One region of the Waltera acetigignens genome, then DNA from elsewhere that is predicted to be linked to it. Evidence: predicted binding sites of a transcription regulator. Region 1 holds the regulator's gene; each other region holds the start of a gene.
What was found. The regulator HrcA, encoded in region 1, represses chaperone genes, less so after heat shock. The targets are predictions, from matches to a motif close to TGTTAGCACTCNNNNNNNNNGAGTGCTAACA.
Positions count from the first base shown of each region.

Region 2: a site for HrcA is predicted at 8,964-8,994, ahead of htpG (molecular chaperone HtpG). Genes of this name have one in related genera too.
Region 3: a site for HrcA is predicted at 3,869-3,899, ahead of groES (co-chaperone GroES). Genes of this name have one in related genera too.

Region 1 is NZ_JAOQJO010000002.1:311,245-321,959, reverse strand. Features, by position in the region: gene OCV96_RS04050 (pyridoxal phosphate-dependent aminotransferase) at 1-378, shown strand, start outside; gene OCV96_RS04045 (patatin-like phospholipase family protein) at 560-1,414, shown strand; gene OCV96_RS04040 (undecaprenyl-diphosphate phosphatase) at 1,458-2,369, shown strand; gene OCV96_RS04035 (DUF6465 family protein) at 2,487-2,966, shown strand; gene OCV96_RS04030 (DUF2142 domain-containing protein) at 3,102-4,496, shown strand; gene hrcA (heat-inducible transcriptional repressor HrcA) at 4,720-5,748, shown strand; gene grpE (nucleotide exchange factor GrpE) at 5,774-6,367, shown strand; gene dnaK (molecular chaperone DnaK) at 6,441-8,321, shown strand; gene dnaJ (molecular chaperone DnaJ) at 8,460-9,641, shown strand; gene OCV96_RS04005 (O-antigen ligase family protein) at 9,915-10,715, shown strand, end outside.
Region 2 is NZ_JAOQJO010000001.1:515,382-526,096, forward strand. Features, by position in the region: gene OCV96_RS02380 (DUF5717 family protein) at 1-1,226, opposite strand, end outside; gene OCV96_RS02385 (ISLre2 family transposase) at 1,408-2,862, opposite strand; gene OCV96_RS02390 (hypothetical protein) at 2,977-3,870, opposite strand; gene OCV96_RS02395 (ABC transporter ATP-binding protein) at 3,864-4,562, opposite strand; gene OCV96_RS02400 (GntR family transcriptional regulator) at 4,609-4,968, opposite strand; gene OCV96_RS02405 (peptidoglycan-binding protein) at 5,221-6,462, opposite strand; gene htpG (molecular chaperone HtpG) at 6,763-8,868, opposite strand; gene OCV96_RS02415 (peptidylprolyl isomerase) at 9,070-10,146, opposite strand; partial or broken gene OCV96_RS02420 (branched-chain amino acid aminotransferase) at 10,314-10,715, opposite strand, start outside.
Region 3 is NZ_JAOQJO010000014.1:6,820-17,534, reverse strand. Features, by position in the region: gene radA (DNA repair protein RadA) at 1-814, shown strand, start outside; gene coaW (type II pantothenate kinase) at 854-1,687, shown strand; tRNA gene OCV96_RS13145 (tRNA-Trp) at 2,178-2,248, opposite strand; gene OCV96_RS13140 (formate/nitrite transporter family protein) at 2,706-3,569, shown strand; gene groES (co-chaperone GroES) at 3,950-4,234, shown strand; gene groL (chaperonin GroEL) at 4,291-5,916, shown strand; gene OCV96_RS13125 (hypothetical protein) at 6,145-6,318, shown strand; gene OCV96_RS13120 (glycoside hydrolase family 43 protein) at 6,485-8,029, shown strand; gene OCV96_RS13115 (histidinol dehydrogenase) at 8,385-8,594, shown strand; gene bsh (choloylglycine hydrolase) at 8,860-9,837, shown strand; gene OCV96_RS13105 (GTP pyrophosphokinase) at 9,876-10,556, shown strand; gene cls (cardiolipin synthase) at 10,592-10,715, shown strand, end outside.

The sequences.
Region 1 (10,715 bases):
TGCGGACAGATCTCCCGAGGTATCGGACATAACTGTCCGCCTTCCATTATCCAGCTGGCAGTGGCACAGGTACTGGATAAGACAGCGGATCTATCGGTGTATGAGACGAATATGAATATCCTGTATAAAGAACTGACCGAGCTGGGATTCACCTGCGTGAAGCCCGGCGGAACCTTCTACATTTTCCCGAAAGCGTTGGAAGAGGATGCCAAGGTATTCAGCCAGAAAGCATTGAAATATGATCTCGTTCTGGTACCGGGTGATAGCTTTGGTGCACCGGGATATTTCCGCATGGCCTACTGTGTGGACACCGAAAAAGTGGAGAGATCCCTGGAAGCGTTGCGGAAGTTTGTGAAGACGGAGTATGCAACTATCTAGAGTCACGCAGCATATCGAAAGCGAATCGTGCTTGCACGAATGAGCCTTTCGATATGCTGATGTGACGAAATAACCACATGAGCAAATAACAAGAGAACTTGTTATTCAGGAAAGCATCGCAGATGCGATTTTGCGAATGGGGTTCTGGATAGTTGCAGAAGCAGAAAGGAGAGTAATGAGAATGTATCAGGCAGGACTGGTATTGGAAGGCGGCGGAATGAAGGGTGTATACACCGCCGGCGTACTGGACTTTTTTACGGAAAAGGGAATTGATTTTTCCCACATCTACGGAGTATCCGCCGGTGCATGCCATATGTGCAGCTATCTGTCCAGACAAAAGGGACGGGCGCTGAGTGTCAGTGTGGATTATCTGGATACGAGACGGTATTGCAGCCTGGAAAGCTTATTGACCAGCGGAGATTTGTTCAATGTGGATTTCTGTTATCACCTGATTCCGGATTACCTGTATCCGTATGATTACGATACCTTTGAAAAATATCCTGGCAAGGCCTACAGCGTGGTGACCAACATCGAGACGGGACAGCCGGAGTATCTGCGTGTCCGTGATATCCGCAAGGATATCGACAAGATCCGGGCATCCGCATCCCTGCCGCTGGTGGCACGGAATGTGAAGATCGATGGGAAGCTGTATCTGGATGGTGGCATCAGCGATGCCATTCCTCTGGAGAAATCTATTCTGGACGGCAACCGGAAGAACATCCTGGTCATGACCAAAGAGGTGGGATTCGTGAGAAAGCCCGCATCTGCGTCACAGCTGGGACTCATAAAACTCAGATACCTGAAATATCCTAAAGTATATGAACTCATGGCAGACCGACATATCCGTTATAACGAGTGCCTGGACTATATTGACAGACAGGAGAAAAACGGTCAGGCTTTCGTGATCAGACCTCATAAGAAGAGTGATGTGGGACGGATAGAGAAAGACAAGGACAAACTGATCGCATTATATGAAGAGGGCTATCAGGAAGCAGAGAACTGCTATGAAGATCTGCTGGCATATCTCGAAAAATAAAAGCTCTGATTCGTCAGAAAATAAAAAAGATAGGAGAAACAAAATGTTAGAAATTATCAAGGCAATTATCTACGGTATCGTGGAGGGCATCACCGAGTGGCTGCCCATCAGCAGCACAGGACATCTGATCCTGGTGGAGCGTCTGATTCCTTTTCAGGAGACCAGTGAAGGCTTCTTCGATATGTTTGATGTTGTCATTCAGTTGGGAGCTATCCTGGCGGTAGTCGTTCTGTTCTGGAACAAGATCTGGCCTTTTTATATGAAGAAAAATCAGCAGACAAAAAAAGGTGGTATTGTAAGATCTAAAAAAGATTTTACGGTAGGAAATGTGGCACTGAGCATGGATGCTTTCTGGATGTGGGTGAAGATCGTTGTAGCATGTATCCCTGCGGTCGTTTACGGCCTGCTGTTTGATGATGCGGTGAGCGAAGCCTTCAAAAAAGAGATCGGAACCAGTGGAGTAACGATCCAGGTCATCGTGGTAGCAGTTATGTTGGTACTGGTCGGTGTATTGTTTATCGTGATCGAGAACTGGAACAAGAATCGTGTACCTACCACCACAACACTGTCACAGTTGACCTACAGAGATGCATTGATCATCGGTTTCTGCCAACTGGTGGCTGCGGCACTGCCCGGAACATCCCGCTCCGGAGCTACGATCCTGGGTGCTATTATGATTGGTATATCGAGAACGGTGGCAGCGGAATTTACCTTCTTTCTGGCGATTCCCGTTATGTTTGGAGCGAGTCTTCTGAAGGTATTGAAGTTCGGATTTGCATTCACGGGAATGGAGCTTGCCTGCCTGCTGGTCGGTACAGTGATATCCTTCATTGTATCCCTGTTCGTACTTCGTTTCCTGATGGGATATATCAAAAAGCATGACTTTAAAGTCTTTGGATGGTATCGTATTGTGCTGGGTATTATCGTATTGCTGTACTTTCTGGTATTCGCATAACAGTTGACAATTATAGGGAAAAGGAATACACTACCCTTATCGAGCACCGAAATACGGTACTTGTGAGGAGAATGAAAATGTTTTTGTACATGATTCGTACAGAAGGGAGACGGTAACATGGCAGTAGTTAAGAAAACTGTAGCACCTGTAGCAGCTAAAGTGGAAGCGCCTAAGGCAGAAGTTAAGAAAGCAGCACCGACAACTCCAGTTAAGACAGAAACCAAGACCGCTGTGAAGGAAGCTGAGAAGGCCCCTGTAGCAAAGGCAGAAGAAAAAGCACCTGTAAAGGCAGAGGTTAAGAAGCCTGCAGCCAAGAAGGAAACAGTTAAGAAAGAGACCAAGAAGGCAGCACCTGCAAAGGCAGAGGCTAAGAAGCCCGTAGCCAAGAAGACAGAGTTAAAGAGTGAGATCAGCGTTCAGTTCGGTGGAAAGTCCTACTCTCAGGAAGAACTGCTGAAGATCGCCAAGGACGTATGGAAATACGATCTGAAGCAGAAGGCAGCTGACCTGACCAGCGTAGAGCTGTATGTAAAGCCCGAAGAGAACATGGTTTACTATGTAATGAACAAAGAGATCACCGGAAGCTTCTACATATAATTGTCCAGAGTCAGATAAAATGAGCAAAGTATACGTCGAATGCTTGCATTCGTAAGAATACTTGTGAGCAGGCCCCAAAGTTGAATTTACCACTTTGGGGTCTTCGTATCTATAAAAATGTTAAAGGATGACAGAATGCAGAAAAAATCAGAAAAGATTATTTTTACATTATATCTGTTGGGATTCCTGGCACTGGCACTTACACTTGCACTGTTGCAGCCGCTGGCCAACACACCGCCGCTGTATGGTAATCCGCCGGATGAACATGCGAGATATCTGATCCCGCAGTTTATCTGCAAGTATGGGAAGATCCCTACGGGATGGGAGGAAGAGGTGCGGATTCCGGCCTACGGATTTTCCTATGCTCTGTATAACGTATTTCCCTATATCGTGCAGGGATATCTCATGCGCTTTGTGAGCCTGTTTACGGAATCGGAAGTGGTACTGCTCTATACCGCAAGACTGGTGAACGTAACCTTTGGCCTGCTGATGGCAGTAGTGGTATATTTGATTGGAAAAAGAGTGTTCCGGGATGACCGATTCCGTTGGCTGTTCTGCTTTGCAGTAACGTACCTGCCGGAGGGATTGTTCCTGCACACTTATGTGAATACGGATTCCTGCTGTATGTTATCCACGGCCATGATGGTATATGCTCTGGTATGCGTATATCAGGATGGTATAAATCTCCGCAACAGTCTGTGGATGAGCGGTGGTATTATTCTGTGTGCTCTTTCTTATTATAATGCCTACGGATATATCGTAAGCTGCATTTTACTCTTTCTGTTGTCCTTTTTGCAGAAGAAGGAAAACGGCGGCTATTTCTATGACTGGAAGAATATGCTGAAATACGGCTGTCTGATCGCCGGAGTAGTTCTGGCGGGGATCGGCTGGTGGTTCATCCGAAGTTATATCGTTCTGGACGGAGATCTGCTGGGACTGGCCACCCGGGAAAAGATGGCGATCCAATATGCGGTGGAGAGTGTCAATCCGCTGACCATGCAGACTTATCAGTCCATGGGTTATACGGTGCTGGAAATGTTCCGGGAACGCTACACGCTGTCCGGTCTGTTCCACAGCTTCGTGGCAGCTTTCGGCTCCATGTCCATCTACGGAAGCATCTGGCTGTATCGGGCGTATAAAGCATTTTTTGTGCTTGGCACCGCGGGAAGCCTTCTGTATGTGATCTGCTATAAGAAGCACCGCAAAATATCCGGAAGAGAATGGTTCTTCCATATTAATATGCTTTATTGCATTTGTATGCCGGCATTTCTGACGATTTATTATGCATACACCACGGATTATCAGAATCAGGGACGGTACCTGCTCCCAGCGCTGCTCCCCCTGATGTATTATATGATAAAAGGAATTCAAAAACTTTCGGAACTGAAGATCAAAGGCAGAACCTTTCCCCGGTGGCTGGTGAATACAGGGGTTGCGATATGTTTTCTGATCCTTGTCGGAGGCACAATAGATATGGTATATGTACGGGCACTTCCCGTATATCTGGAGACAGGACTGGTACTGAAATAGTGCCGGTCCTTTTTTGTGTATACGATGAGCCAAGTACAGATTTGTGCTTGCACAAGAATCTGTATTTGGCGAATGAGGCTCTGAATAGTTTTTTTTAATAGTTTGTTTAGAATTATTTTCCGGAAAATCAGTTGACAATAATACCCTGTAGTGCTATTTTAGGGTAAGAAGATGTTAGCACTCATTTTAGATGAGTGCTAATAATCCCAAAGGGAGTGATGGAATGCAATTGGATGACAGAAAAACAATTATATTGCAAGCCATTATCCGGAACTACTTGGAAACGGGAGAGCCGGTAGGCAGCAGGACCATTTCAAAATACACAGATCTGAATTTAAGCTCGGCGACCATTCGCAATGAGATGGCGGATCTGGAAGAGATGGGTTATATCATACAGCCGCACACTTCCGCAGGAAGAATTCCTTCCGATAAGGGATATCGCTTCTATGTGGATACCATGATGGCCACCAGAGAGCAGGAAGTCAATGAGATGAAGGATATGCTCTTAGAGAGGCAGGATAAGCTGGAGAACCTGTTAAAACAGGTGGTGAAGACCCTGGCTCAGAACACACAATACGCCACCATGATCAGTGCTCCGCAGGTACATCACAACAAGGTAAAGTTCATCCAGCTGTCCCGGGTAGATGCCGGACAGATTCTGGCGGTCATCGTTGCCGAAGGTAATGTGATCAAGAACAATATCCTGGCGGTGAATCAGGAACTGGATGATGAGACACTGCTGAAGCTGAACATTCTGTTGAATACCCACCTCAATGGATTGTCCATGGAGGAGATCAATCTGGGAATGATCGCAGCAATGAAGCAGCAGGCCGGAATCCACAGTGAGATCGTCAGTGAGGTGATCGATGCTGTGGCGGATGCCATCAAGGCAGACGAGGACCTGGAGATCTACACCAGCGGTGCCAACAATATTTTCCGGTATCCGGAACTGGCAGATCAGTCCAAGGCAAGTGAACTGATCAATGCTTTCGAGGAGAAGCAGCAGCTGGGCGGTCTGATCCAGGAGTCCCTGGCAGATGAAGGCAGCACAGGTATTCAGGTGTACATCGGAGACGAGACACCGGTACAGGGCATGAAGGATTGCAGTGTTGTCACAGCTACTTATGAATTGGGAGAAGGCATGAAGGGAACCATAGGAATCATAGGTCCCAAGAGAATGGATTATGACAAGGTCATAGGAACGCTGCGGACGGTGCAGAACCAGTTGGATGACCTTTACCGCAAAGAATAGACAGATTCCAGAAAGGAAAGTAAGAATGGCAGATCAGGAAAAAGAAATATTAGAGGAAGAAATGGAACAGGATCTTTCAGATGCCGAAGAACTGAAGGAAGAAGAGACAGAAGATGAGGAACCCGTGAGCAAGGAAGACAAAAAGGCAGCAAAGAAGCAGGCAAAGCTGAACAAAAAGGAAGATTCCTACAAGGAGAAGATCGATCAGCTGGAAGACAGAGTAAAACGTCAGATGGCGGAGTTCGAGAACTTCCGTAAGAGAACTGACAAAGAAAAACAGGCAATGTTCGATACCGGTGCCAAGAGTGTGATCGAGAAGATCCTTCCGGTAGTGGATAATTTTGAAAGAGGTCTGGCAACGGTTCCCGAGGAATCCAAAGAAGATCCTTTTGTAGACGGTATGAACCGCATCTACAAACAGCTGATGACAGAACTTGAGAACATCGGTGTAAAACCCATCGAGGCGGTCGGACAGGAATTCGACCCGAATCTTCACAACGCAGTGATGCAGGTGGAGAGCGATGAGTATGAATCCGGTGTCGTAGCCCAGGAACTCCAGAAGGGTTACACATACCATGACATGGTCGTAAGACATAGCATGGTAGGCGTTGTTCAATAATTTGATTATCACATATTTTTGAAAATAGAAACTATAAAATGAAAACAGAGAATAAAAACAGGAGGAAAATATTATGAGTAAGATTATTGGTATTGACTTAGGTACAACCAACAGCTGTGTAGCTGTTATGGAAGGTGGTAAGCCCACCGTTATCGCTAATACAGAAGGCGCAAGAACTACACCCTCTGTTGTAGCATTTACCAAGACCGGTGAGAGACTGGTCGGTGAGCCTGCAAAGCGTCAGGCAGTTACTAACGCAGAGAAGACCATTGCTTCCATTAAGAGAGACATGGGTACTGACCGTGGCCGTACTATTGATGGCAAAAAGTATTCTCCTCAGCAGATTTCCGCAATGATCCTGCAGAAGCTGAAAGCAGATGCAGAGAGCTATCTGGGTGAGAAGGTTACCGAGGCAGTTATCACTGTTCCCGCATACTTCAACGATGCCCAACGTCAGGCTACCAAGGATGCCGGTAAGATCGCAGGTCTGGATGTAAAGCGTATCATCAACGAGCCTACCGCAGCAGCACTTGCTTACGGTCTGGACAATGAAAAAGAACAGAAGATCATGGTATACGACCTTGGTGGCGGTACCTTTGATGTATCTATCATCGAGATCGGTGACGGTGTCATCGAAGTACTGGCTACCAACGGTGATACACACCTTGGCGGTGATGATTTCGATAACAAGATCATTCAGTGGATGCTGGATGAATTCAAGAAGGCAGAAGGCGTAGATCTGTCCGGTGATAAGATGGCTATGCAGAGACTGAAGGAAGCAGCTGAGAAGGCTAAGAAAGAGCTGTCCAGCGCAATGACCACCAATATCAACCTTCCTTTCATTACCGCAACTGCAGAGGGACCTAAGCACTTTGATATGAACCTGACTCGTGCAAAGTTCGATGAACTGACCAGAGACCTGGTTGATAAGACTGCTATCCCCGTACAGAACGCTATGAAGGATGCTGGCCTGAACTATTCTGATCTGGGTCAGGTACTGCTGGTAGGTGGTTCTACACGTATTCCTGCGGTACAGGATAAGGTAAGAGCCCTGACCGGTAAAGAGCCCAGCAAATCTCTGAATCCTGATGAGTGCGTAGCAATCGGTGCTTCTATCCAGGGTGGTAAGCTTGCCGGTGATGCAGGTGCCGGTGATATTCTGTTACTGGATGTAACTCCTCTGTCTCTGTCTATCGAGACCATGGGTGGTGTTGCTACCAGACTGATTGAGAGAAATACAACCATTCCTACCAAGAAGAGCCAGATCTTCTCTACCGCTGCTGATAATCAGACCGCAGTAGATATCAACGTAGTACAGGGTGAGCGTCAGTTCGCTAAGGATAACAAGTCCCTCGGACAGTTCCGTCTGGACGGCATCGCTCCCGCACCCAGAGGAATCCCTCAGATCGAGGTTACTTTCGATATTGATGCCAACGGTATCGTAAATGTATCCGCTAAGGATCTGGGTACCGGTAAGGAACAGCACATTACCATCACCGCCGGTTCCAACATGTCCGATTCCGATATCGAGAAGGCTGTCAAGGAAGCAGCTGAGTTCGAGGCACAGGACAAGAAGCGTAAGGAAGCTATCGAGGCAAGAAACGAAGCAGATTCCTTCGTATTCCAGACGGAGAAGGCTCTGAATGAAGTAGGTGACAAGGTTCCCGAGAGTGACAAGACTCAGGTACAGGCTGATCTGGAAGCTGTGAAGGCTATTCTGGAGAGAACCAAGGATCAGGAAATGAGCGACAGCGATGTAGATGAACTGAAAGCTGCAAAAGAGAAACTGACCCAGAGCGCACAGTCCGTATTCACCAAGATGTATGAGCAGGCTGCACAGGCACAGCAGGGTGCTCAGGGCGCAGGTCCTGACATGAATGCACAGGCCGGTAGCAGCAATGCAGGTTCTTCCGCAGATGATGATGTCATCGACGGAGATTTTAGAGAAGTATAAATAACTTCACAAACAGAGCAATCCGTGGTATAACAGTAAATGCTGTGTAACAGTGATTGTGATAACAGGCGGCACAGGGTATGCGAAAGCGTGCCCTGTGCATAACCGTTTTTAGATTTAAATGACAGAGGTGCAAAAATGGCAGAGCAGAAGAGAGACTATTACGAGGTCCTCGGTGTAGATAAGAATGCAGATGATGCTGCAATTAAAAAAGCATACCGGGTACTGGCGAAAAAATACCATCCCGACATGAACCCCGGAGACAAGGAGGCAGAACAGAAATTTAAAGAAGCTTCCGAGGCTTATGCCGTGCTGAGTGATCCCGAGAAGAGACGTCAGTATGATCAGTATGGCCATGCGGCATTTGACGGTGGTGCAGGCGGCGCCGGTGGATTTGACTTTAACGGTGCAGACTTCGGAGACATCTTCGGAGATATTTTCGGAGACATTTTTGGAGGCGGCAGAAGCAGAGGTGCCAGAAATAACGGCCCCATGAAAGGTGCCAACATCCGTACCAGTGTTCATATCACTTTTGAAGAGGCAGTTTTCGGCTGCAAGAAAGAGATCGATCTTACGGTAAAGGAAACCTGTAAGACCTGTAACGGCTCCGGTGCGAAGCCCGGAACCAGCCCTGAGACCTGTAGCAAGTGTGGTGGTAAGGGTCAGGTGGTATTTACCCAGCAGTCTTTCTTCGGTACTGTGCGTAATGTACAGACCTGTCCCGACTGTCAGGGAACCGGTAAGGTGATCAAGGACAAATGCCCGGATTGCCGTGGTACCGGATATATTCCTATGAAGAAACGTTATGCGGTGGATATTCCCGCAGGTATCGACAACGGACAGTCTACCCGTATGCCGGGACTGGGTGAGCCAGGTGTCAACGGTGGCCCCAGAGGCGATGTGCTGGTAGAAGTGATCGTAGGTCGTCATCCTATCTTCCAGAGACAGGATTTCGATATTTTCTCTACCGTACCTATTTCTTTTGCAGTAGCGGCATTGGGCGGCGAAGTGCTGATCGATACGGTAGACGGCAAGGTGGTATATGATGTAAAGGCCGGAACCCAGACCGACACCAAGATCCGTCTGCGCGGCAAGGGTGTTCCTTCCTGGAGAAATAAGGATGTCCGCGGTGACCACTATGTAACATTGGTGGTACAGACACCCGATAAATTAAAACCGGAGGCAAAGGAACTGCTGAAGCAGTTCGATGCACTGACCGGAGATTCCCTGAATGCAGTGAAGAAAGAAACGGAAAGCGGAGAGGGAGAGACCAGGGAGAATGACTCCAGGGACGGCAAGAAGAAAAAGTTTTGGAAGTAAAAGTTAATAAATAAAATTCCCCGTAGCCTCGGCTGGGGTAAGAAACGCGGCACGCTCGTGCTCTATCGCAGAGCGTAGCGGCACTGCTTATTCTTACACCCAGCCGGGGCTACTGGTTTGTTGGGAAAAAGTTAAAGGTATCTTTGAAGGCCAATGATATAGAATACAGTTTGGTTTTTTTGTCAAAAGGCAGGGTGAACGGTTTGACAGAATGGGCAGAAACGCTTACAATTCAAGTAGTTATGCTGTCTGTGACACGAAGGAGCCTGCAGGATGGAGAACCGGAAAGAGGAATTTCTGAAAATTGTATGTCAGAGTTATCTGATCGTTATTCTGGCAGTGCTGCCTCTTTATTATATTCCCTGGAATGGATATTATAAACTGGGTGATACCAAATATTACCTGTATCGCAATGTTTCACTGCTTTGCCAGGGGATCGCATTGCTGGCAATGTGTGTCTTTGCTGTAAGCAGCCGGTGGACAGGGGAACATCGGATTTTTGCCAGATCTCTGGCTGAAGTAGTGAAAAAATCGGTCGATAAATGCAGAACACATGCGGTAACGACGGCGGTCTGCCTGTACGGAATCTGTGCGTTACTCTCTGCAATCTGCAGCCCCTATGGCAGTATCGCGTGGAACGGAGAGCGGGAATGGTACATGGGAGCTGTCACGATCTGTTTGATGATCGGAGGTTTTTTACTGACGGCGAAGTACGGAGGTAGTTGTAAAACGGCGATATGGTTAGGAGAGGCGGCTTTTGTGGCGGTCACCCTGATCGGTCTGTTGCAGAAGCTGGGCTATGATCCTCTGGGACTTCTCAAGGGTTACGTTGTGGGGGACTGGGAATTTACCCATATGTTGACCACGCTGGGGAACAGCAACTGGCTCAGCGGGTATTACAGTGTGATGTTTCCCTTTTCCATGACGCTGTTTCACCGGGCAGTGGAAGCGGGGAAAAAAGGTCCCACACTGCTGGCAGGAACGTGTAATATGTTGGCCATGATGCTTCTGCTTTTACAGGGAAGTGACAGCGGTGTGATCGTGGCATGCACAGTCATGGGGTTGTGCTTTTGG
Region 2 (10,715 bases), on a different contig from region 1:
TGCAGTGTATACTGGGGGTCCCTGTGGATCAGTGTGGTCAGATACAGATAGTAAGCCCACTGTTCTCCGCCGGTAGCTCCCTGGGCTTCCAACATGTCCGCTGCGTGATCCAGGATCCATCCGGCTTCATTGTAGCGTTCCTCTGTGATCAGAAGCTGTGCCTGGAACAGTCTCGCCGGCACATCCTTCTCATCCATGGTCACCATGCGCTCCACCAGTTTGCCGGTCTCCGCGAGCCAGGTTCCCGTACCGATCTTTTTCAGTCTCGATTCTTCATAATATTTCATGATCTGGGTGATGCACTGCATATGACTGTGATCCGCATGCCGGGCCACTACACCGTCTCCCAGCTGTACCATGACCGGGATCTCCAGTGAAGTATAAGCATTATATATGTAGACTTTACCAAAATTTTTGCCAGGTCTGCACAGGCTGCTGTCGATGTAGACCGGCAGGCGGCAACGGTTTCCCAGAAAATCATCGTCTGTAATGTTTTCCTTTTCCGTAAAGACAAATTCACCCTCACACTCGATCTGGAGATTCGTATATCCCCAGCCGTTCCTCACGATGGTCAGATTGTTCTCCGTGACGCCGTAATTATCTGCGCTGCGAGGCAGTTTTTTCACCAGTTCTTTCTCTTCCGTCAGGAATTCCAGCTGTTGCTTTTTATTGATACAGATCAGGAATTCCTCTACATTTTGTTCGTTGCCCTCATAAGTGGACAGGATCCGGTAACTGTTATAGAAATGGGCATCGTTCCCCTGGAACAGCCGCAGAAATTCCGGATCATAGAACAGCCGCACAGCTTCCTTCCAGTTGCTCTTCGCCAGGTTGGCAAAATGGAACAGATTCCGGATAGCCCCGATGGAAGAATTCAACATCCCATGCTCCACCGTCACCACAAAAGGAAGATTGTATTCTCCTCTGTTGCTGACTACGGAAAAAGAGCCCTTGATCACATCCCCTTCCTCCAGATCTTCTCCGTGGAAGCAGTAAAAAATTTCTGCATCGGAGCCGGTAAACTGATCCGTCATACATTCCATCCGAAGATGGTCCGAGATCACGGATCCCTTTACATAGCCTTCCGACGCAGAAAGAATGTGAAAAGAGCCCTCATATATTGTCCCCTGTGACAGGGAAATCTCTATTTTAGCGCAGGAGAATTCCAAAGAACCGTTCTCATAATCGAAGTTTCCTCCTAAAATTCTATCAATAATCTCCTGCATGTACCTTCACCCGTTCCCTGTTGTCATTTAGATTTATTATACCAAATTTACCAGTTGAGGGCAAGGTGTAGACCCGGTTAGGTTCGGGTAAATTTACTGTAGGAAATTAATAGACAGAGCATCCTTGAGATATGTTTCAGAATCAAAGTTTTCTCCATCATTATAACCTTTTTGTCCCTTTTTACAAACCCCAAATGTGATTTTTCAGCGCCGCTATCTTTTTGATCTGCGGATAGGGAATGTCATACACTGGCAGATCTGCCAGTACTCCCAGTTTTCGTTTGTTGGCTTTTTCCATTCTTATCATTTCTGTGGCGGAATAGATGATCTCCTCTGCACCCGATACCTGTTTCATTTCTTTTTTCTGATATCTTACCAGTTCCAGCATATTTCCCTGATTTTGACGGTAGATTCTTAACCGGGACATCTTATCTGCCCCGGTTCTACACCATCCCAATGGTCTTGAACTCATCCTGTCTGCGTACACATGGCTCACATGCCCTTCTGCGGAACATCTTACATTGCTGTCCCCGGATTTCATGGCAATCATGATTCCAGACCAGTTCCCCAGTATGTATGCCTTCGCCTGTTCCACTGCCTTTCGCTTTGTTTCTTTGTCTGTGATTCCTATGATCCGGTCAAAGGCTCCCTCTGCCATCCACTTTTTCTTTCTGTGAATGGCTCTGTATATTTCACCCCTGGCATCCTCCGCTGAGTCTTCCAGGTGGGATGTTGCCGCTATGATGTATTTATGCATATGATATTTATCAAGGGCATACTTGGACTTCGGAATGATCTTTTCTCCTGTGCGTATCCATGCTGCTCCGTCCCCGTTGATATAAATCCTCTCAACAGCATCCAGATCATAAGCTTCATCCAGATACTCCAATACTTCTGTCCATAGTCTACCGCCTGCTTCCTGCCCATCATAAACACCTCCGAAATACTTCGGATTTATCAAGTGGGGACGTCCTTCCTCATCACCTTCTACACCTTCATAAACGTATATGATCCAGGGCATTACGGTATTTATGCGGGGATTCCTGATATCCCCTTTCTTCTCCAGATACTGAAGGGCCACATGGTCTTCATCCGCATCTATGTAAAGTGTTCTCAGTTCTTTCTTTTCCACAGTCTTCAGGGCAGGGAACTCCAGCCTGTGCAACTTGTTCATTACAGCTTCTTTGCTTATGGATTCACCGTTTATGCTGGCACTGGCACCGCCTTTTCGATAGCTGCTCTCGGATGCTTCCAGTAGAATTCTCGCTTCTGCATCTTCGGTTATCCTGGCATGATGCCCCAGCCCCATCAGCTGATCCAGAAGGTAACAGGATTCACCGGTAGCAACATTTTTGAACAGAGTTTTGTGATATACCACTTCTCCAAGACTGGTCAGCAGGGAAGTTTCATCTCTTCTGACAATGTACCAGCCCTGGCGCAGATCCTTTCTTTCCCGCAGCAATTCATCATAGGATTCCCATTCTTCCGCTATCATGCTGCATCCAAGTCTGGTCACCTCATCCGTCACACCATAGACCATTTCTGCAATCTTTGTCAGGTCATCTGTATAAGTTTTGAAAACATTTGTTAATCTTTTTACCCCATTCTCGCAAAAGTGTTGTATACTGGTAATCATGAAAGCACCCTCCTTGGATTTTTGTCTCGTCAACTTCAATCCTAACACAGGATCCCGGTGCTTTCTTTCTTTTTTCTATTAACTTTTCCTACAAAAACTTTACCCTACGCCCGGTTAGTCCAGGTTTAATTTTCGGTTCATGATGTAATAAGATACGCCGTACATGATGGCCGCAATGAGCAGGCTGGTGATCACGTTAATGTCATAGGCCATATTGGTCGTTACCGAAAATCCGCCGGAGCTGCTCATGACATTTGTGCCAAACATGAAGGCACTCTGTACAGTACTTCCGATGATGGAAGACAGGATCGTCACTCCCGCATAGGTCAGAATTCCCATAAACCCTTTGTGTTTGGAAGACAGCTGACCGATGGTCAGCGCTCCGAACAGGGTGACCATAGTAATGAAAGGTCCTGCCACATAGGTTAAGAGTAGTGTAATCCCATAATGCAGCAGATTGATTCCCATCTCTTCTTCGTATGTTCTGCCAAGTTCATAAAAAGCATCTGCCAGGAATTCCCAGATATTGCCATTATATTGTGTCAGTACACTACTCAGTTCACCAATATTTAAAAGTCCTGTCATCAAAGAGACGACCAGTGCCACCACTGAAATACCAATGCCTATCGAAATGAACAAATACCAGACACCGGAGACCAGTATCTTGCTTAAGAACAACTGGTTGGCTGTCACCGGCAGAGTATGGGACAAATATCCCTCATCGGTATACATGCTGCGGTAGAAACGGATGCCCAGGAATATCAGCATACCCCAGGTGGATGCCAACAGCATGATCACATACAGGATCAGTGTTGCCACAAAGGATGAGAGTACAAACCAGCTCTGTGTCGCATTTATATCATTGTTGTCCAGAAGTCCTGTTACCACTCCTCCCGGCATGCGTAATACCACGCAGCCAATCACGGTGACCACAAGCATTCCCAGAAGCATCAGTGTACCGGCTTTCCAGATATTTTTCCATTCATATTTCATTAACTTTCCTAACATGCGAACACCTCCCTGAAGTAAGCATCTACAGACTTACCTTTCTCTTCTCTGATATTGTCAACGGATGTATATAACACCAGCTGACCATAGCGCATGAAGATCACTTCATCAAGCACCTGCTCCACATCTTCGATCAGATGAGTGGAGATCAGCACGGTGGCTTCCGGATTGTAGTTGTTGATGATGGTGCGCAGGATGTAATCTCTCGCTGCCGGATCCACACCGGCAATCGGCTCATCCAGAATATACAGGCTGGCATTCCGGCTCATGACAAGAATCAGCTGTACCTTCTCCTTCGTACCTTTGGATAAGGTCCGCATCTTCACCGAAGGATCGATCCCCAGACTCTTTAACATCTCTTCCGCACGTTCCCTGGAAAAGTCTGTATAAAAGTCCTGAAAGAAATCCAGGATCTCCCGGATCGTCTGATTCATGGTCAGATACGTGCGGTCCGGCAGATAAGCTACCTTGCTCTTGGTCGCCGGTCCTACATAATTTCCGTCGATCATAATAGTGCCTTCCGTCGGTGTCAGCAGACCGTTCAGCATTTTGATCAGTGTCGTCTTACCGCTGCCGTTGGGTCCCAACAGGCCAATGATCTTCCCCTTGGGGAGACTTACGGTCAGATTGTTCACAGCCACATTGGCACCATATTTCTTGGTCAGATTTACAATTTCTACCAGATTATTCATTTCTATTTCCGCCTCTCTTTATTTTCATCATAAATTTGCACCCCTGTCAGGCCTGTACCTTATCGAAGAGATTCCGGATCTCCTCTCTCTGATATCCCAGTTCCTGCATGTTGTTGATAAAATTCCGGACATGCCCGGCTGCCAGCTGTTCTCTGGTATTCCCGATCAGCTCAGTGTCCTCCGTCACGGTTCTGCCGCTGGTGCGCTGTGTCACGATCAGGCCGCTCCGCTCCAGTTCCGCAAAAGCTTTCTGCATCGTATTCGGGTTCACCGCCGCCACGGCCGCAAGATCTCTGACACTCGGCAGCTTCTCTCCCGGCTGATATTTGCCGGACACAATCTCTTTCTGGATCCGCTCCACCAGCTGCGCATATATGGGTCTGTCAGCATCCAATTCCCACGCCATTCCTATCATCCTTTCTTGTTTCTTATTTTCTGTTTCTTATTACCTGTCACGCATCGTTTCTATCGATGCCTCCCCGGGTCCCTCATTGTCTTGTTGTTTTACTGTATTATTTATTTAATACAATAATACGTTATTTATTTTTATCTGTCAAGCGGATTTTATGCTTGTCCGGGAAAATTGTTGGAATTACACTTGTTACAACATGGTAAATGGGAAGTTACGCGGCTCATTGCTCGCGTAACTTCCCATTTACTACGCATCCGGCTCCGAAATACGTGTCACCCCCACATAAATATCCGAGATTTCAAACCATGTAGGATAATCCACGATTCCGGTCTGAGGAAGATTAAATATCTTCTGGAACGTCCGGACAGCCTCCGCAGTACCGGAGCCATAGATTCCGTCGGGTGTCAACGTAGGAATCGCCGGATAATTTCTGGCGATCCGGTTCAACTGCTGTTGCAGCTGACGGACTTTTTCCCCGGAAGAACCGATAGTCAGATCATACCCCGGCCAGGAAGAAGGCACTCCCGAAATAATATCTGCGGAATTGATATACATATCATTGCCGTAATAATAATGAATGATATCAATAGCGGAATATCCCTGATCCGCCAATGACTTGGAGCCCCACTGGCTCAGCCCCCGGCAGGTAGTCCGATTACCGTCACAATACGATGTGAAAATGGGCTGTCGTACACCGGGCCTTGACAAATAGTTGGTAAAAATGGAATCTACCAGATAGTCGATCTCTTCGAACACATTTCTGCCATAGATCCATTTTTGATCATACGCCGTAGAAGAAGTTATCGTAAAATCGTATCCACGTCCCCTGTACCACTCCGTATATATACGGTTTAACGTAAATGATTGAATGACCAGAATATTAGCATAAATTGCACTCTCCGGCCAGGTGGAATAAATCTCGCTGGAGGCCACATTTTTAATGTAATCCTTATAGCGCACCCAGTAATTCCGGGCAGTGGGATCCTCCGGGACACCGTCATGTACGATCACATATTCCGGAATCACCACACGGCTCAGTACGATCTCCCCGGTCTCGTTCATAGGTTTGATTTCTTCTTCCGGAATCTTCGGAGGATACTCTCCGAAAAGCGTATGTGCAGGTATTACTACTACTTTTTCTTCCTCCTCTGTTACATTCAGCGGATTCATGCGGATCGGTTGTAGGGAAAATTCGCCTGCCAGAATTTCGGAACCAGATACCAGTACCGGTTCAAAGCCTTCTGCAGTCACCTGAATGTTGTACTCCGAATAGGGCTGTGCCGTAATATCCGGAGATAAAGAAAGCTCTCTCGGCGGCGCATCCAGTGTTATCGTAGGGGTTTGCCCGGATTCGTCAGTAGTCATCGTCTCCAGCGGGGAATCCGGATCCCCGGTATAGGAGACAGTGACGGTCGCGCCGGGTATCGGTGTCATCCCCAGAGCGGAGACAACGCTGATCTGAAGTGTTCCTGTATAAGTAGTGTCCATGGACAGAGGTCCTTTCTGCCTATGCCGTTTTGTCTGTCTTGATCCGGTCAGGCAACAAATGTTCCTTACAGAATATGCAAAGTCAGAAAAATATGTGCATGTTCCCATATACTAAGTAGACTAACTTCTATCCGTTTTGTCTTCATCATACATCTACTTGATTAACAGACGGGTGATATGCATTCACTAAATACTAATTCCGGTACCGGTCTGCATCTGTCCCCGAACCGCCGTGTAGCCCAAAAAGGAACCACAAACCGTTCCCAGATTGTGATTCCCTTTGTTTTTAATCCGTCATTTTTATTTGGTCAACAGCATCATAATGTCATTGCTTCTTGCCACGAACTTGGTCATGGCATCGGCGGACAGGGGTGCATGCTGGAGCTTTGCCAGATCGTACAGCTGCTCGCAGATCATTTCTGCGTTCTCGCCGTCCTGGTGCTCGGTGATGTACTGTACCAGAGGATGGTTGGCATTCAGGATCAGGGTCTCGCCCTCACCGCCGAAAGCACTCATATCCATGCCGGGCATGGAGTACATCTTCATCATATCCTGCATACGTCTGCTCTCTTCGGACAGCGTGATCATGGAAGAGATCTTCTTGTTCTTCAGCTTCTCTACCTTGACAGTGATCTTGTCGTTCTTCAGAGCTTTCTTCATCAGCTTGCTGATGCTCTCTGCCTGCTCTTCCATCTCTTTTTCAGCCTTCTTGGAAGTCTTGGACTTCAGGGCATCGGTCACATCCGCATCAATACGCTGGAACTTGATTCCCTCATTCTTCTGCTCTAACTGGGAGATGAAGGGCTGATCGATATTGTGGGTCAGGATCACAGCATCCATCTTGGCAGCCTTGAACATATTGATGTACTGGCTCTGCTGCTGTTCATCCGTTACATAGTAGATGGTCTTTTCCTTCTTCTCTTCCTCAGCATTCTCCTCAGAAGCCTCATCTTCAGATTTATCCTCTACGACCTCAGCTTCTACCTTGTTGCCGTTCTCATCTACAGCATTTTCCTTATTCTCTTCCTCGTCCTGAGGCTTGATCTCCAGACACTCGGGCAGAGTCAGATATTTGCCGTCCAGATTCTTGAAGAGGATATAATCATTCATCTTCTCACAGAACTTGTCATCCTTCAGGCAGCCGAACTTGATGAAGGGACTGATGTCATCCCAGTATTTGTCATACTCTTCCTTATCCGTCTTGCACATACCGGCCAGCTTGTCCGCTACCTTCTTGGTAATGTACTCGGCGATCTTCTTGACAAATCCATCATTCTGCAATGCACTTCTGGATACGTTCAGAGGCAGATCCGGGCAGTCGATGACACCCTTTAACAGCAACAGGAACTCAGGAATGACTTCCTTGATGTTATCTGCGATAAATACCTGATTGTTGTAAAGCTTGATGGTACCTTCGATGGACTCATACTCCATGTTGATCTTCGGGAAGTACAGGATACCTTTCAGATTAAAAGGATAATCCATATTCAGGTGGATCCAGAACAGAGGCTCCTTGTAATCCTGAAATACCTTGCGGTAGAAGTCCAGATACTCTTCCTTCGTGCACTCATTGGGATGCTTGGTCCACAGAGGCTGTGTCTCGTTGATCAATTCAGGACGCTTTCTGATCTTCAGCTTCTTAGGCTCTTCTGTTCCCTCGGCAGCTTCAGCGTTTTCACCTTCTGCCGCTTCCTTCTTCTCCGGCTCGATCTCTTCCAGGACTTCATCATCGGGAAGCTTTTCCTCTTCCTTGATGATCTGGGTCTCCTTGGTGTTCGCCTTGGACAGATAGATCTCGGTAGGCATGAAGGAACAATACTTCTTCACGACCTCACGAGCCTTGTACTCATTACAGAACTCCAGACAATCTTCATTTAAAAACAGGGTAATGGTCGTACCGACATCCGTCTTGTCTCCGTCTTCCATGGAGAACTCGGTGCCGCCGTCACACTCCCAGTGTACTGCCTTGGCGCCATCCTTGTAAGATAACGTATCAATATGTACTTCATCCGCTACCATGAATGCGGAATAGAAGCCCAGTCCGAAATGACCAATGATCTGGTCGGAATTGCTCTTGTCCTTATATTTCTCAATGAAATCCGTAGCACCGGAAAATGCGATCTGGTTGATATACTCTTCCACTTCGTCGGCGGTCATGCCCAGACCGTTATCCTTGAAAGTCAGAGTCTTCTTTTCAGGATCCACGATGACATCCACACGTCCCTTATAACCTTCCGGAAGAGAATATTCTCCCATCATGTCCAGTTTTTTCAGCTTGGTCACGGCATCACAGCCGTTGGAGATCAACTCTCTGTAGAAAATATCGTGATCGGAATACAACCACTTTTTAATGATCGGAAAAATGTTTTCACTGTTAATTGATAAACTGCCGCTTTTTGCTGCCATTATTACCACATCCTTTTCTAAAATTGCACAGCCATGGCTGACTGTTTCCTAACTGATTCTAAGTGTAGGACTGTAAAATTGAAAAGTCAAGACAAATTTAGCACTCATTATAAATGAGTGCTAACAATCAGTCAAAAATCCAGTATTTATCAATATTTCCGTAATTCTAAAATTTTAATAAAGCGTGTAAAAAACCAGAAATTACTCCTCCGGAAAGTACTTTGCATACACATCAAAAAAGTTGTCCGTAGTCACCTGTTCGTCCATGATCAGCGTGATCTCGTCCCACAGCTTGTCATTGAGCTGACGCACCAGTGTATTCACAAAGCTGTCATACTCCTGCCCGAAGACTTCCCGTTTCCGCTCTTCTACAATCTTTAATTTATTAGCGTCCGTCTCTTCCCGATCCAGCGTATTGATGCATTTGATAATGTAATAGCCTCGTTCACATTTCACAACCTGGCTCACCTCGTCTGTTGCCAAATTGAAAGCCGCTTCCTCATAAGCGCTCTCCGCTTCTCCTTTGCCAAAGGAATAGGTGATCTCGGAATCGTCGCTGTATTTGGATGCCAGTTCCGTGAAATCGTGTTCTCCGTCCACCGCCAAGTCTCTTACCTCGCAGGCTTTCTCATAGGCACTCTGAATGGAGCTTTCCGAATAAGGCTTCAGGTTTCCGTCCATATCCGTGGATGCTGTTGCAAAAAAGATCTGCTGCACCGTAATTTTGCGAGCCTCGTCATCACTGATCTCCGGATTGATGTCCTGTATAATCAACTGATAGACCTTGTCTGCCATGGCATATTCCCGATACAGATTCTCCACAATCTCCTCCGTGGCACCCATAGCCTCGATCTCCGTATCATTTAAGGAAGAATAATACTCCTGTGCCGCCTGGACGACCTTTGCCTCCTCGGCTTCATCCAACGTGACCTCTTTCTCTTTTGCCAGCAGGTACATGGTCTTGATCTGAGCAATTCTTGCCAGCACTGTCTCCTTGACATTATCCTCCAGAGTCACTCCGTTCAGGGAAGTATTCCAGATCTCCGTCCCGTAGACATTCTCATATTGATTCTGGGTCGTGGTCAGGTAGATCATGATCTCCGCCTTAGAGCAGGACTCGTCCCCGATCCGAAATACCTCATTTTTCCCAAATCCTGTGGTAAATACCACTTTTGTGCCGTCACTGCTGCCGCAGGCGGTCAGTCCCGTCACCATACTTATTCCCAGCACTCCCGCCACCAATACCGCGGTGATATGACATCTATTTTTAAAAAACATAACATTTCCTACTTTCTCAAAGTCTCTAAATTCTGATTATACCCTATTTTTTTCTTCTGTGCCACGGTTTCTTGGAAGTTCAGAAAAATCTAAGAATTCTACAGACAAAAAAATGCGTGCGGATATTCTCCACACGCATTTTAATATTATTCAATTTTGATACCAGATTACTCGATTACATGGATCCAGCCCTTAGGAGCTTCGATCCTGCCCATCTGGATACCGGTCAGAGTCTCATACAGCTTCTTGGTGACAGGTCCCATCTCGGTCATGCCACTGGGCAGGCAGATTTCTTTGCCGTGGTCAACGATCTTGCCAACAGGGGAGATTACTGCTGCGGTACCGCACAGACCAGCCTCTGCGAAGTCTTTTACTTCATCCAGGTATACTTCTCTCTCTTCTACTTCCAGTCCCAGATATTCCTTGGCAACATATACCAGAGAACGACGGGTGATGGACGGAAGGATACTGTCGGACTTGGGAGTTACGACCTTGTTGTCCTTGGTAACGAACAGGAAGTTCGCACCGCCGGTCTCCTCTACCTTGGTACGGGTAGCAGCATCCAGATA
Region 3 (10,715 bases), on a different contig from region 1:
GGCGCCGGGAAGCGTGTCTCAGGTGCGGGAATCCACCGGTATTTTGCTGCAGCTGGCAAAGGGACTGGGAATCTCAATCTTCATTGTAGGCCATGTGACCAAGGAAGGTACGGTGGCAGGTCCCAGAGTGCTGGAACATATGGTGGATACTGTTCTTTATTTTGAAGGGGACAGACATGCGTCCTACCGTATTCTGCGGGGGGTGAAGAACCGTTTTGGATCTACGAACGAGATCGGTGTTTTCGAGATGCGGGAAACGGGACTGGCAGAGGTCAAGAATCCTTCGGAATATATGCTGAACGGACGGCCGGAGAATGCCAGCGGCTCTGTGGTGGCGTGTACCATGGAGGGCACCAGACCGCTTCTGATCGAATTGCAGGCACTGGTGTGCCACAGTAATTTCGGCATCCCCAGAAGACAGACCACCGGTACGGATTTCAACCGTGTGAACCTGCTGATGGCGGTATTGGAGAAGAGATCGGGAGTGCAGCTGTCCTCCTGCGATGCCTACGTGAATATTACGGGAGGTATCAAGATCCAGGAGCCGGCCATTGATCTGGGAATCGTGCTGGCGATTCTGTCCAGCTTCCGGAATAAGGCATTGAATCCGAAAATGGTAGCTTTTGGAGAAGTGGGATTAAGCGGCGAAGTCCGCGCGGTCAGCATGGCAAAACAGCGTGTGGCGGAGGCGGAGAAACTGGGCTTCGAGGAATGCGTGGTGCCCTACGTGTCACTGGAAGAGTGCAAAAAAGGAAGCAAAATCCGTGTCATCGGCGTCAGCTCCGTGCAGGATGCCATGGACCGATTGTTCTAAAGAAGCTTTTTAGCATTTCATTATGAGGAGGACAAAGATATGGCCGTAAGAATAGGAATTGATATCGGCAGCAGTACCACCAAGATCGTAGCTTTTGAAGGAGAACATATGCTTCCGCCCATGGCAGTCAAGGCAGACAGCCAGGTGGCATCCCTCTACGGTGCTTTCGGAAGATATCTGTATGAGAATAATCTGCAGCTTTTAGATGTGGAAGGTGTCTATATCACCGGCGTGGGAAGCAAATATGTGGAGAAAGCGGTATACGATCGTCCGACCTATAAGGTAGATGAATTCGTTGCCACAGGAACCGGAGGCTATTATCTGACGGATAAAAAGGAAGTTATCGTTATCAGTATGGGAACCGGAAGCTTTTTCGTCAAGGTGACGGAGAATGAGATGAAGCATTTAGGTGGTGTCGGCCTCGGTGGCGGAACCATCTGCGGACTGTCCTCGATCATACTGAATACCGGGGACATCCATGAGATCGTCCCTCTGTCCCGGAAAGGTGATGTGGCAAAGATCGACTTGCGGATCGGCGATCTGGCCAAGGAAAAGCTCCCCGGCCTGAACCTGGACGTGACTGCGTCCAACTTCGGCAAAGCGGATGCCCAGTCCAAGCCCGAAGACATCGCGGCTGGTATCGTCCATATGGTCATCGAGAACATCTGCCAGGCCGGAATCCTGGCCTCCCGGAACACCGGCATCAAGGATTATATCCTCATCGGCGGCCTGACCAAATTCTTCGAGTGCCGCCAGATCATCGAAGACTTCAAGAGCCTGTGGGATGTAAAGATTACTATTCCGGAGTATTCTGATTATGCTACCGCTATTGGGGCGGTGATTGCGCCGGATGCGGAGAAAGAGGAGATTTGAGAAATAAAAAAGTAAGAGGGATTGATTTCTCAATCCCTCTTGGTGTATAATCTATTTAGAAAGTAAGTCGGAGGTGAAAATTCCGATTTGCCCTCAGTAAAATACTAGAAAAGAAATAGCATCTACTTTGGCGAGGGGATGCTATTTCTTTTTGTTATTATCGTCACCATGTCTGTCAATGTATGATAAAGCTGCAAAGACAACTAACAACAGAGTAAGTACTTCCATCGTATTCATGGGCATCACCCTCCTTTGTAAGACTAGAGGGCATCTAACAATCGGAAAATCGCATCCGCTTTCTGTTCGATTACACAAATACAGTATAACATAAATCGAACGTATGTTCAATATCATGATGAAAAACATTCCTGTTAATTCACATTAAAATAACACCCCATCATGGCGTGATTCTTCAGATCGCGCCATGGTGAGGTAAAAAGTGTTACCAAAACAGAAAATAAAAAAAGCCGATAACATCGACTTTTGAAAGCAGGGGAAGAGGGGATCGAACCCCCGTTAACGGTTTTGGAGACCGCCGCACTACCGCTGTACTATTCCCCTATGAAATTGTATCAGCTGAATCACTGACGAAAGCTATTATAGCATAGATGTTTATCATTTAGCAAGTGAAAATTTTAAATTTTTGCAAAAACTTTTGCAATTCCGGGGAAAACCACAAAGAATACCTTATAACACAATTAAAGCAGCCGCAGGCGGGAAACCTGCAGCCACTTTAATTGTGTAAAAGGGGAATTCTTCCGGAAATCTACTTATATAAGCGGTTCGGCTCTCGCCGAACATCCTAAGTATATTACACATTTCGGCTTTTGTCTACTATTTTTTTGCATAAATTTTACAAAAAAAGATTGTGTTATGACAAAAACGGTGAGAGGAAATGTATATAATCAGATACATAGGGGGAAAAGCTTGATTCCCGCCGCAGATTTCGTGTAATATAGGTAGTAAATGAGTATGAGAAAGTACGGCAGATAAGGGCTGTACGGAAATGAGGGAAAATATGGAACAGCATTTTAATACCCCGGCAGAAGTCATTGATAATAACATGAAGGCCGGAGAGGGCAAGGCACATCTTCCTCTGGGCAAGATGATCCTGTTAGGCATTATGGCAGGTGCTTTCATTGCACTGGGCGGAGCTACCAGCAGTACTGCGGCGCATGCTATTGACAACGTAGGTCTGGCCCGATTCGTAGCCGGTATCATCTTCCCTGTGGGACTGATGATCATTGTATTTGTAGGTGGAGAACTTTTCACCGGCAACTGCCTGATCGTCATGGACGTGGTAGGCAAAAAGGTGACCTGGTTCGAATGTATCCGCAATCTGATCGTGGTATATTTCAGCAACCTGATCGGCGCGCTGATCATTGATACCCTGATCTACTTTTCCGGAAATCTGGACTACACCGGCGGATTGCTGGGGGCTTATGCCATCAAAGTGGCAGTCGGCAAGGTAGGCATTTCTCCGCTGAAAGGAATTACCTCCGGTATCCTGTGTAACATTCTGGTATGTATTGCGATCCTGATGGCAGCGGCAGCTACGGATATCGTCGGTAAGATCTGGGCGATCTTCTTCCCGATCATGGCCTTCGTAGTCGGCGGTTTCGAGCACTGTGTTGCAAATATGTTCTACATTCCCGTAGGCATGATGGCTGCACAGAATCCCGCGTATGTTGCAAAGGCACAGGAAGCATACGGCCTGACCGCAGAGCAGATCCAGGGACTGACAGTACTGCACAGCCTGAACAACTTTATTCCCGTTACCATCGGCAATATCTTAGGCGGAATGGTATTCGTAGGAATCCCCTGCTACTTTATTTATAAGAAGAAGTGGCAGAAATGGCATGAGGAATCCAAGAACGCATAGGACGGGAAAGTAAATACAGAGCGGAACAGAAGCAGCTTGGGATAATGATAAGATCCCCGGCTGCTTTTTGCTTATACGATGTAACCGGTATAGCTTTATGTCTGCACAGGAGTTTGCAAGGGATGAACCGGATATGGATTTTCAGAATTATAAACGAAATATTAAATCGCATTTTTACACATGTAATATAAAAACATTAGAAAAACGGAGATAAAACGAGAAAATAAAAGAAATAGTTATTTAAATAACGGTGAATGCGTTTGAAAAACTCGGCATATAAAACTAATATAAACTATAGAAATTAGCACTCGATAAAAATGAGTGCTAACAAATGAAAAAGAGTAATATGATATTTAAATAGTTATAAGGAGGCAGTTGTCATGAGTTTGAAACCTTTAGGTGACAGAGTAGTATTAAAACAGTTAGTTGCAGAGGAGACTACCAAGTCCGGTATCGTGCTCCCCGGTCAGAATAAGGAAAAGCCCCAGCAGGCAGAAGTTGTTGCTGTCGGCCCCGGCGGTGTCGTAGACGGTAAGGAAGTAAAGATGGAAGTTAAGGTTGGCGATCAGGTCATCTATTCCAAATACTCAGGAACCGAAGTAAAGCTGGATGATGAAGAGTACATCATCGTAAAGCAGAGCGACATCCTTGCAATCATTCAGTAATTGCAAACCTAAAAAGAAATTAAGACTAAGAACAAATAAATTGGAGGCTGATTATTATGGCAAAAGAGATTAAATACGGCGCAGAAGCCCGTGCAGCATTAGAGGCTGGTGTAAACCAGCTGGCAGATACCGTAAGAGTAACCTTAGGACCCAAAGGAAGAAACGTAGTACTGGATAAGTCCTTCGGCGCACCCCTGATCACCAACGATGGTGTTACCATTGCAAAAGAGATCGAGCTGGAAGATGCATTCGAGAACATGGGTGCACAGCTGGTAAAGGAAGTAGCTACCAAGACCAACGATGTAGCCGGTGATGGTACTACCACCGCAACCGTTCTGGCACAGGCTATGGTAAATGCAGGGATGAAGAACCTGGCAGCAGGTGCTAACCCCATCATCCTGAGAAAAGGTATGAAGAAAGCAACCGCATGTGCAGTAGAAGCCATCGGTAAGATGAGCCAGAAAGTAAACGGCAAGGAGCACATCGCAAGAGTAGCTGCAATCTCCGCAGGGGATGAGGCTGTAGGACAGCTGGTTGCAGATGCTATGGAGAAGGTAAGCAACAACGGTGTTATCACCATTGAAGAGTCCAAGACCATGCAGACCGAACTGGATCTGGTAGAAGGTATGCAGTTCGACAGAGGTTATATTTCCGCTTACATGGCAACCGATATGGATAAGATGGAAGCTGTTCTGGATAACCCTTATATCCTGATCACTGACAAGAAGATCTCCAACATTCAGGAGATCCTGCCTCTGTTAGAGCAGATCGTTCAGTCCGGCGCTAAGCTGCTGATCATCGCTGAGGATGTAGAGGGCGAGGCACTGACCACCCTGATCGTTAACAAGCTGCGTGGTACTTTCAACGTAGTAGCCGTTAAGGCTCCCGGCTATGGTGACAGAAGAAAAGCTATGCTGGAGGATATCGCAATCCTGACCGGTGGTACCGTGATCAGCTCCGAGCTTGGTTATGAACTGAAAGATACCACAATGGATATGCTGGGTCGTGCAAAATCCGTTAAGGTACAGAAAGAGAACACCGTGATCGTAGACGGTGAAGGCGATAAGGAAGCATTACAGTCCAGAATCGCACAGATCAAGAAGCAGATCGAAGAGACCACTTCTGATTTCGACAGAGAGAAATTACAGGAGAGACTGGCTAAGCTGTCCGGTGGTGTTGCAGTTATCCGTGTAGGTGCTGCTACCGAGACCGAGATGAAGGAAGCTAAGCTTCGTCTGGAAGATGCTCTGGCAGCTACCAGAGCAGCCGTAGAGGAAGGTATCATCTGTGGTGGCGGTTCCGCATACATTCATGCATCCAAGGAAGTTGCCAAACTGGCAGCAAGTCTGGAAGGTGATGAGAAGACCGGTGCAGGCATTGTCCTGAAAGCACTGGAAGCACCTCTGTATCACATCGCAGCAAACGCAGGACTGGAAGGCAGCGTTATCATCAACAAGGTACGTGAGTCTGAGGTCGGTGTCGGTTTCGATGCTCTGAAAGAGGAATATGTAGATATGGTAAGCGCAGGCATCCTGGATCCCGCTAAGGTTACCAGAAGCGCTCTGCAGAACGCTACCAGCGTAGCAAGCACACTACTTACTACCGAAAGCGTTGTAGCTAATATCAAAGAAGACACCCCCGCAATGCCCGCCGGCGGCGCAGGCATGGGCGGAATGATGTAAGCGTCAGGACCGCTTCGACGCAGCCGTGCTAAAAAGGGAGCACACTATGCAAGCTAGCTTGCAATAGTGCGCTTCTTTTTTAGTGCGGATATGGCGAAGTCCAGCGGATATCGCATGAATTGCGAAGCAATTTATGCGATAAGCCGCTGCTGCGTCAGATCCCCTTGACTCTCCCCCAAAAACCTCTTAAACTTATCTCAAACACATCAAAGAAAGAGGTATACCCTTATGAATCGTTTTGAATACATCGTAGAAAGCATTGACGGCGATTATGCCCATCTTCGCAGAACAGACATCGAATCCGATGAATTAAAGCTGGTGGCCCGCGCGCTGCTTCCGCCCGAGATCATGGAGGGCACGAAGCTGTTATACGAGTGGATGCAGTATTCCATTATGGAATAATTATGCCAAATTTTGAAATGTCCGGAGAAAACGCAATATTTGTCATAAAATAAAAGGGAAACTGGCACGACAGGAGAGTTGGTAAAGAATACACTTATAGTATGAGCGTGGTACACGCAGCTTTGCGCAAATAGAAAGACTAATACATGTAAAAAGGAGACTCCCTATGAGTGAACCTAGAACTTATCATAACCCTGTACAACGCGGTTTTTTCCCGGATCCTTCGGTGATCCGTGTCGGTAACGATTATTACATGGTGAATTCCAGTTTCCAGTATTTTCCGGCGATCCCCATTTCCCATTCCAGGGATATGGTACACTGGCACATTATCGGTCATGCCATCACGAATCCGGAATGGCTGGATCTCAGCGACATCCGGGATTCCCACGGAATCTGGGCACCGGATATTGAATATGTGGACGGAAAATACTATATCTATGTTACCTTACGCCTGAATGCGGACGGCAAGCGTGATAACAACGTAATGCGCAGACAACTGGTGATGGTGTCCGACAGGCCGGAGGGTCCTTATAGTAAGCCGGTATGTCTGGAAGTGGACGATATCGATCCGTCTCTGTTCGTGGATGATGACGGCAGCAGATATATGATCATTGCCAAGGCAGCACAGGCGGTTCCCCTGACGGCGGACGGACTGGCAGTGGCGGGTCCGGCGAAGACCGCATGGGAAGGCACGGGCGAGCGTTGCTCTGAAGGTCCCCATATCATGAAAAAGGACGGTTATTATTACGCTATCGTGGCTGAGGGTGGCACCGGTTACGGCCATGGCATCAATGTGGGAAGAAGTAAGAATTTCTACGGTCCTTATGAGTGTTCTCCCTATAATCCGGTCATGCGTCAGAAGGACCCTGCGGCACCCATTCAGAGAGCCGGACACGGCAAGCTGGTACAGGATCAGAACGGTCAGTGGTGGTGTTATTATCTCTGCGGAAGACCTAACGAGGGCAACTATACTACCGTAGGCAGAGAGTCTGCTCTGGATCCCGTACAGTGGACGGAGGACGGCTGGTTTACCGTCAACGAAGGAAAAGGCCCCAGCCTGACACAGATTGCACCGGATCTTCCCGAGTGTATCTACGAGAGAAACTTATTTGATGATTTTAACGATACCAGGCTGAATCTGGAATGGGAGTTCGTGCGCAACCCGGATAACGGATCCTGGTCACTGACGGAACGTCCCGGGTATTACAGGATCTGGACCAGAGACGGACAGTTGAATGAGATCCGTGCGAAAAATACGTTGTTACGCAGAGAACAGGAGTTGTCCTACGTGGCAGAGACGAAGCTGGAATTCTACCCGGATAAGGACGGAGAACAGGCGGGACTGACCTGCTACTACAGTACAGCCACCTATGCCAGATGCTCTCTGTGCTATGAGGGCGGACGGAAGATCCAACTGGTCATCAACCGCAACCACGGCGAGGAGCTGGTGGCGGAAGTGGACCATGTGAAGGAAGGCGCTCTGTATCTGAAAGTAGTGGTGGAGAAGCTGACCAGAACTTTCTATTACAGCTATGACGGAGAGAACTGGGAGCAGGTCGGAGTTCTGGAGAACTGCATTTACCTCTGTGACGAGGGTGTTCCCGATGATCCTAAACGCCATACCGGTACGCTGGTAGGCATCTATGCCAACAACGGAGGCTGTGGAAGCCGCAAAGCAGCGGATTTTGACTACTTTAAATATGAGGATTAGACAAAAAAGAAGTCCTGATTTTGGCTAAAAGTGCGAAAAACTCGCAACTGTAAGAAATCTGTTTGCCAAATAGTCGAAATAATGGTAGAATAATTATGATTCAAAATGTAAGAGCTTACATTATGGATCGACAGGAACAAATGCAACGCATAGTTTCATACATCTCTTTTCAAAGGATCCCGGGTGAGCAGCCCGGGATCTTTTGTGCATCTGAGGTTTGTGCATCCGAAGCAGTCTGGAATAGAAAATAATAGAAAATAATTTCAAAAAATTTATAAGATTTTGTCGAAAACTGTCACGTATATAATGTAGTGAGGTTTTAACATGACTAAAGACGAAGAAATCAGAATGATAAATGAAAAACTGGATTTTTTATGTAATGGAGGCAAGTGATGAGGAGTTCGATACCGAAGAGGTACGCAAACTTGTGAAGCGATTAGATGAATTGGATCCCATACCATTGCCGTGGAAATCGGATGAGGAAGCATTGAAAGACTTCTGGGATTATTGTGAAGAGAGACAGAGGGAAGAACGTATAATAGCAGAGATGAAAATTAAGGGCTGAGAAGTCAGTGCCTTTGGAAAAAGTATGTGGTAAAATATATATACGAGAAACGAAATGCTGCAAGAATTGCCAGACGTAGGTCAATTCATCCTAGCTATGGATACTTGGTTTGAAAAACTGATGGAGAAATAATCTAGGAAAATAGTTTAAAGTTTACATGTTATGATCATGTATGAAGTTGGAACAAAATAAAGATTGTGCTATACTATTGTTCAAGAAAAAAACTCATTGACATATTTCAATCTATTTAGGAGGATAAACGATCATGTGTACAGCAGCAACTTATAAAACAAAAGATTTTTACTTTGGACGAACCCTCGATTATGAATTCTCTTATGGTGATCAGATAGTAATTACACCACGTAATTATGCGTTTAATTTTCGCCATGTTGGCGATATGAAAAATCATTATGCAATTATTGGAATGGCTCATGTTGCAGAGGATTATCCTTTGTATTATGATGCTATGAATGAAAAAGGAGTGGCAATGGCAGGACTGAATTTTGTCGGAAATGCTGTTTATGCCGCGATTAAGCCAGATGTGGAAAATATTGCACAGTTTGAATTTATTCCGTGGATTTTAAGTCAGTGTTCTTCTTTAGTTGAAGTTCGCGAGCTTCTTGAACGAATTAATATTGTTAATACTCCTTTCAGCGAGCAATTCCCATTAGCACAATTACACTGGATCATTTCTGATGAGAATGAGTCAATTACGGTAGAATCTATGTCAGATGGTTTACATATTTATGACAATCCAGTAGGAGTGCTTACGAATAATCCGCCATTTCCACAGCAGATGTTTCAACTAAATAATTATATGTATTTATCTCCTAAACAGCCCAGAAATACTTTCTGCGAGAATTTGGCTCTTGATGCATATAGTAGAGGTATGGGAGGATTAGGTCTTCCGGGAGATCTCTCATCTTCCTCACGCTTTGTACGTGTGGCTTTTACAAAGGTAAATGCAATTTCAGGTGAATCAGGGGAAGAAAGCGTTAGCCAATTCTTCCACATTCTCGGATCTGTGGATCAGCAACGAGGATGTTGCGAAGTAGCGGATGGAAAATATGAAATCACATTGTATACGTCGTGTTGTAATGTTACAAAAGGTATTTATTATTACAATACTTATGAAAACCATCAGATCAGTGCAGTAGATATGCATGTAGAAAATCTGGATAGTGATAAAATGATTTGTTATCCAGTAATTCAAGGAGAACGAATCAACTATCAAAATAAATAATGTTTTGAAATCAGGGATGAGGTAGAAAGGAAAGTTCCATGACAAAAGATGAAGTAAAAAAACTCAGGATGGACAGTCCGGAATCACTACAGTTTTTAAATAATGCTACAAAATTTTATAATTTAATGATGATGTATCGTTGTGCTATTCGGGAGATACAAACTAAACTTGAGGTTTTGGATGATGAATTTTCAGCTGAGAACAATCGAAATCCTATTTCTTTTATAAAAACAAGAATTAAGAAGCCCAATAGTATTTACGATAAACTGCAGAAGATGGGATATGAATTTACAACAGAAAATATACAGACATATCTCAATGATGTAGCAGGCGTTCGAATAGTTTGTGCGTTTATTGACGATATTTATATGATATCAGATTTGATTACCCAACAGGATGATATTAAAGTTATTGAAATAAAAGATTATATAAAAAATCCAAAATCGAATGGTTATCGAAGCTATCATATGATTGTTGAAATACCAGTATTTTTTGCTAAGGGTAAAACACCTATGCGTGTAGAATTACAGATTCGAACCAATGGTATGGATTTCTGGGCAACATTGGAACATCAACTTCGCTATAAAAAAGGAATTGAAGAAATGCCTGGCTATGATGAGATAAGTGAAGAATTACTTCATTCTGCAAGAGCTATCATTGAAGCAGATAATGAAATGCAGAGAATAAAAGACAAAATTGGTATGTTCTACGAAATTTAGGGAGAAAACTGAGCAAGTAGGAAGGTGGAATATATATGAAACAAGATACTTTAGAGGGCAAAGCAAAAACAAAAAATGGGGTAAAACGGCTGTGTTTTTCCATAATCTGCATTCTTCTGGAAGTGATTTTTATTATTACTATCGTAACACGCTTGAATG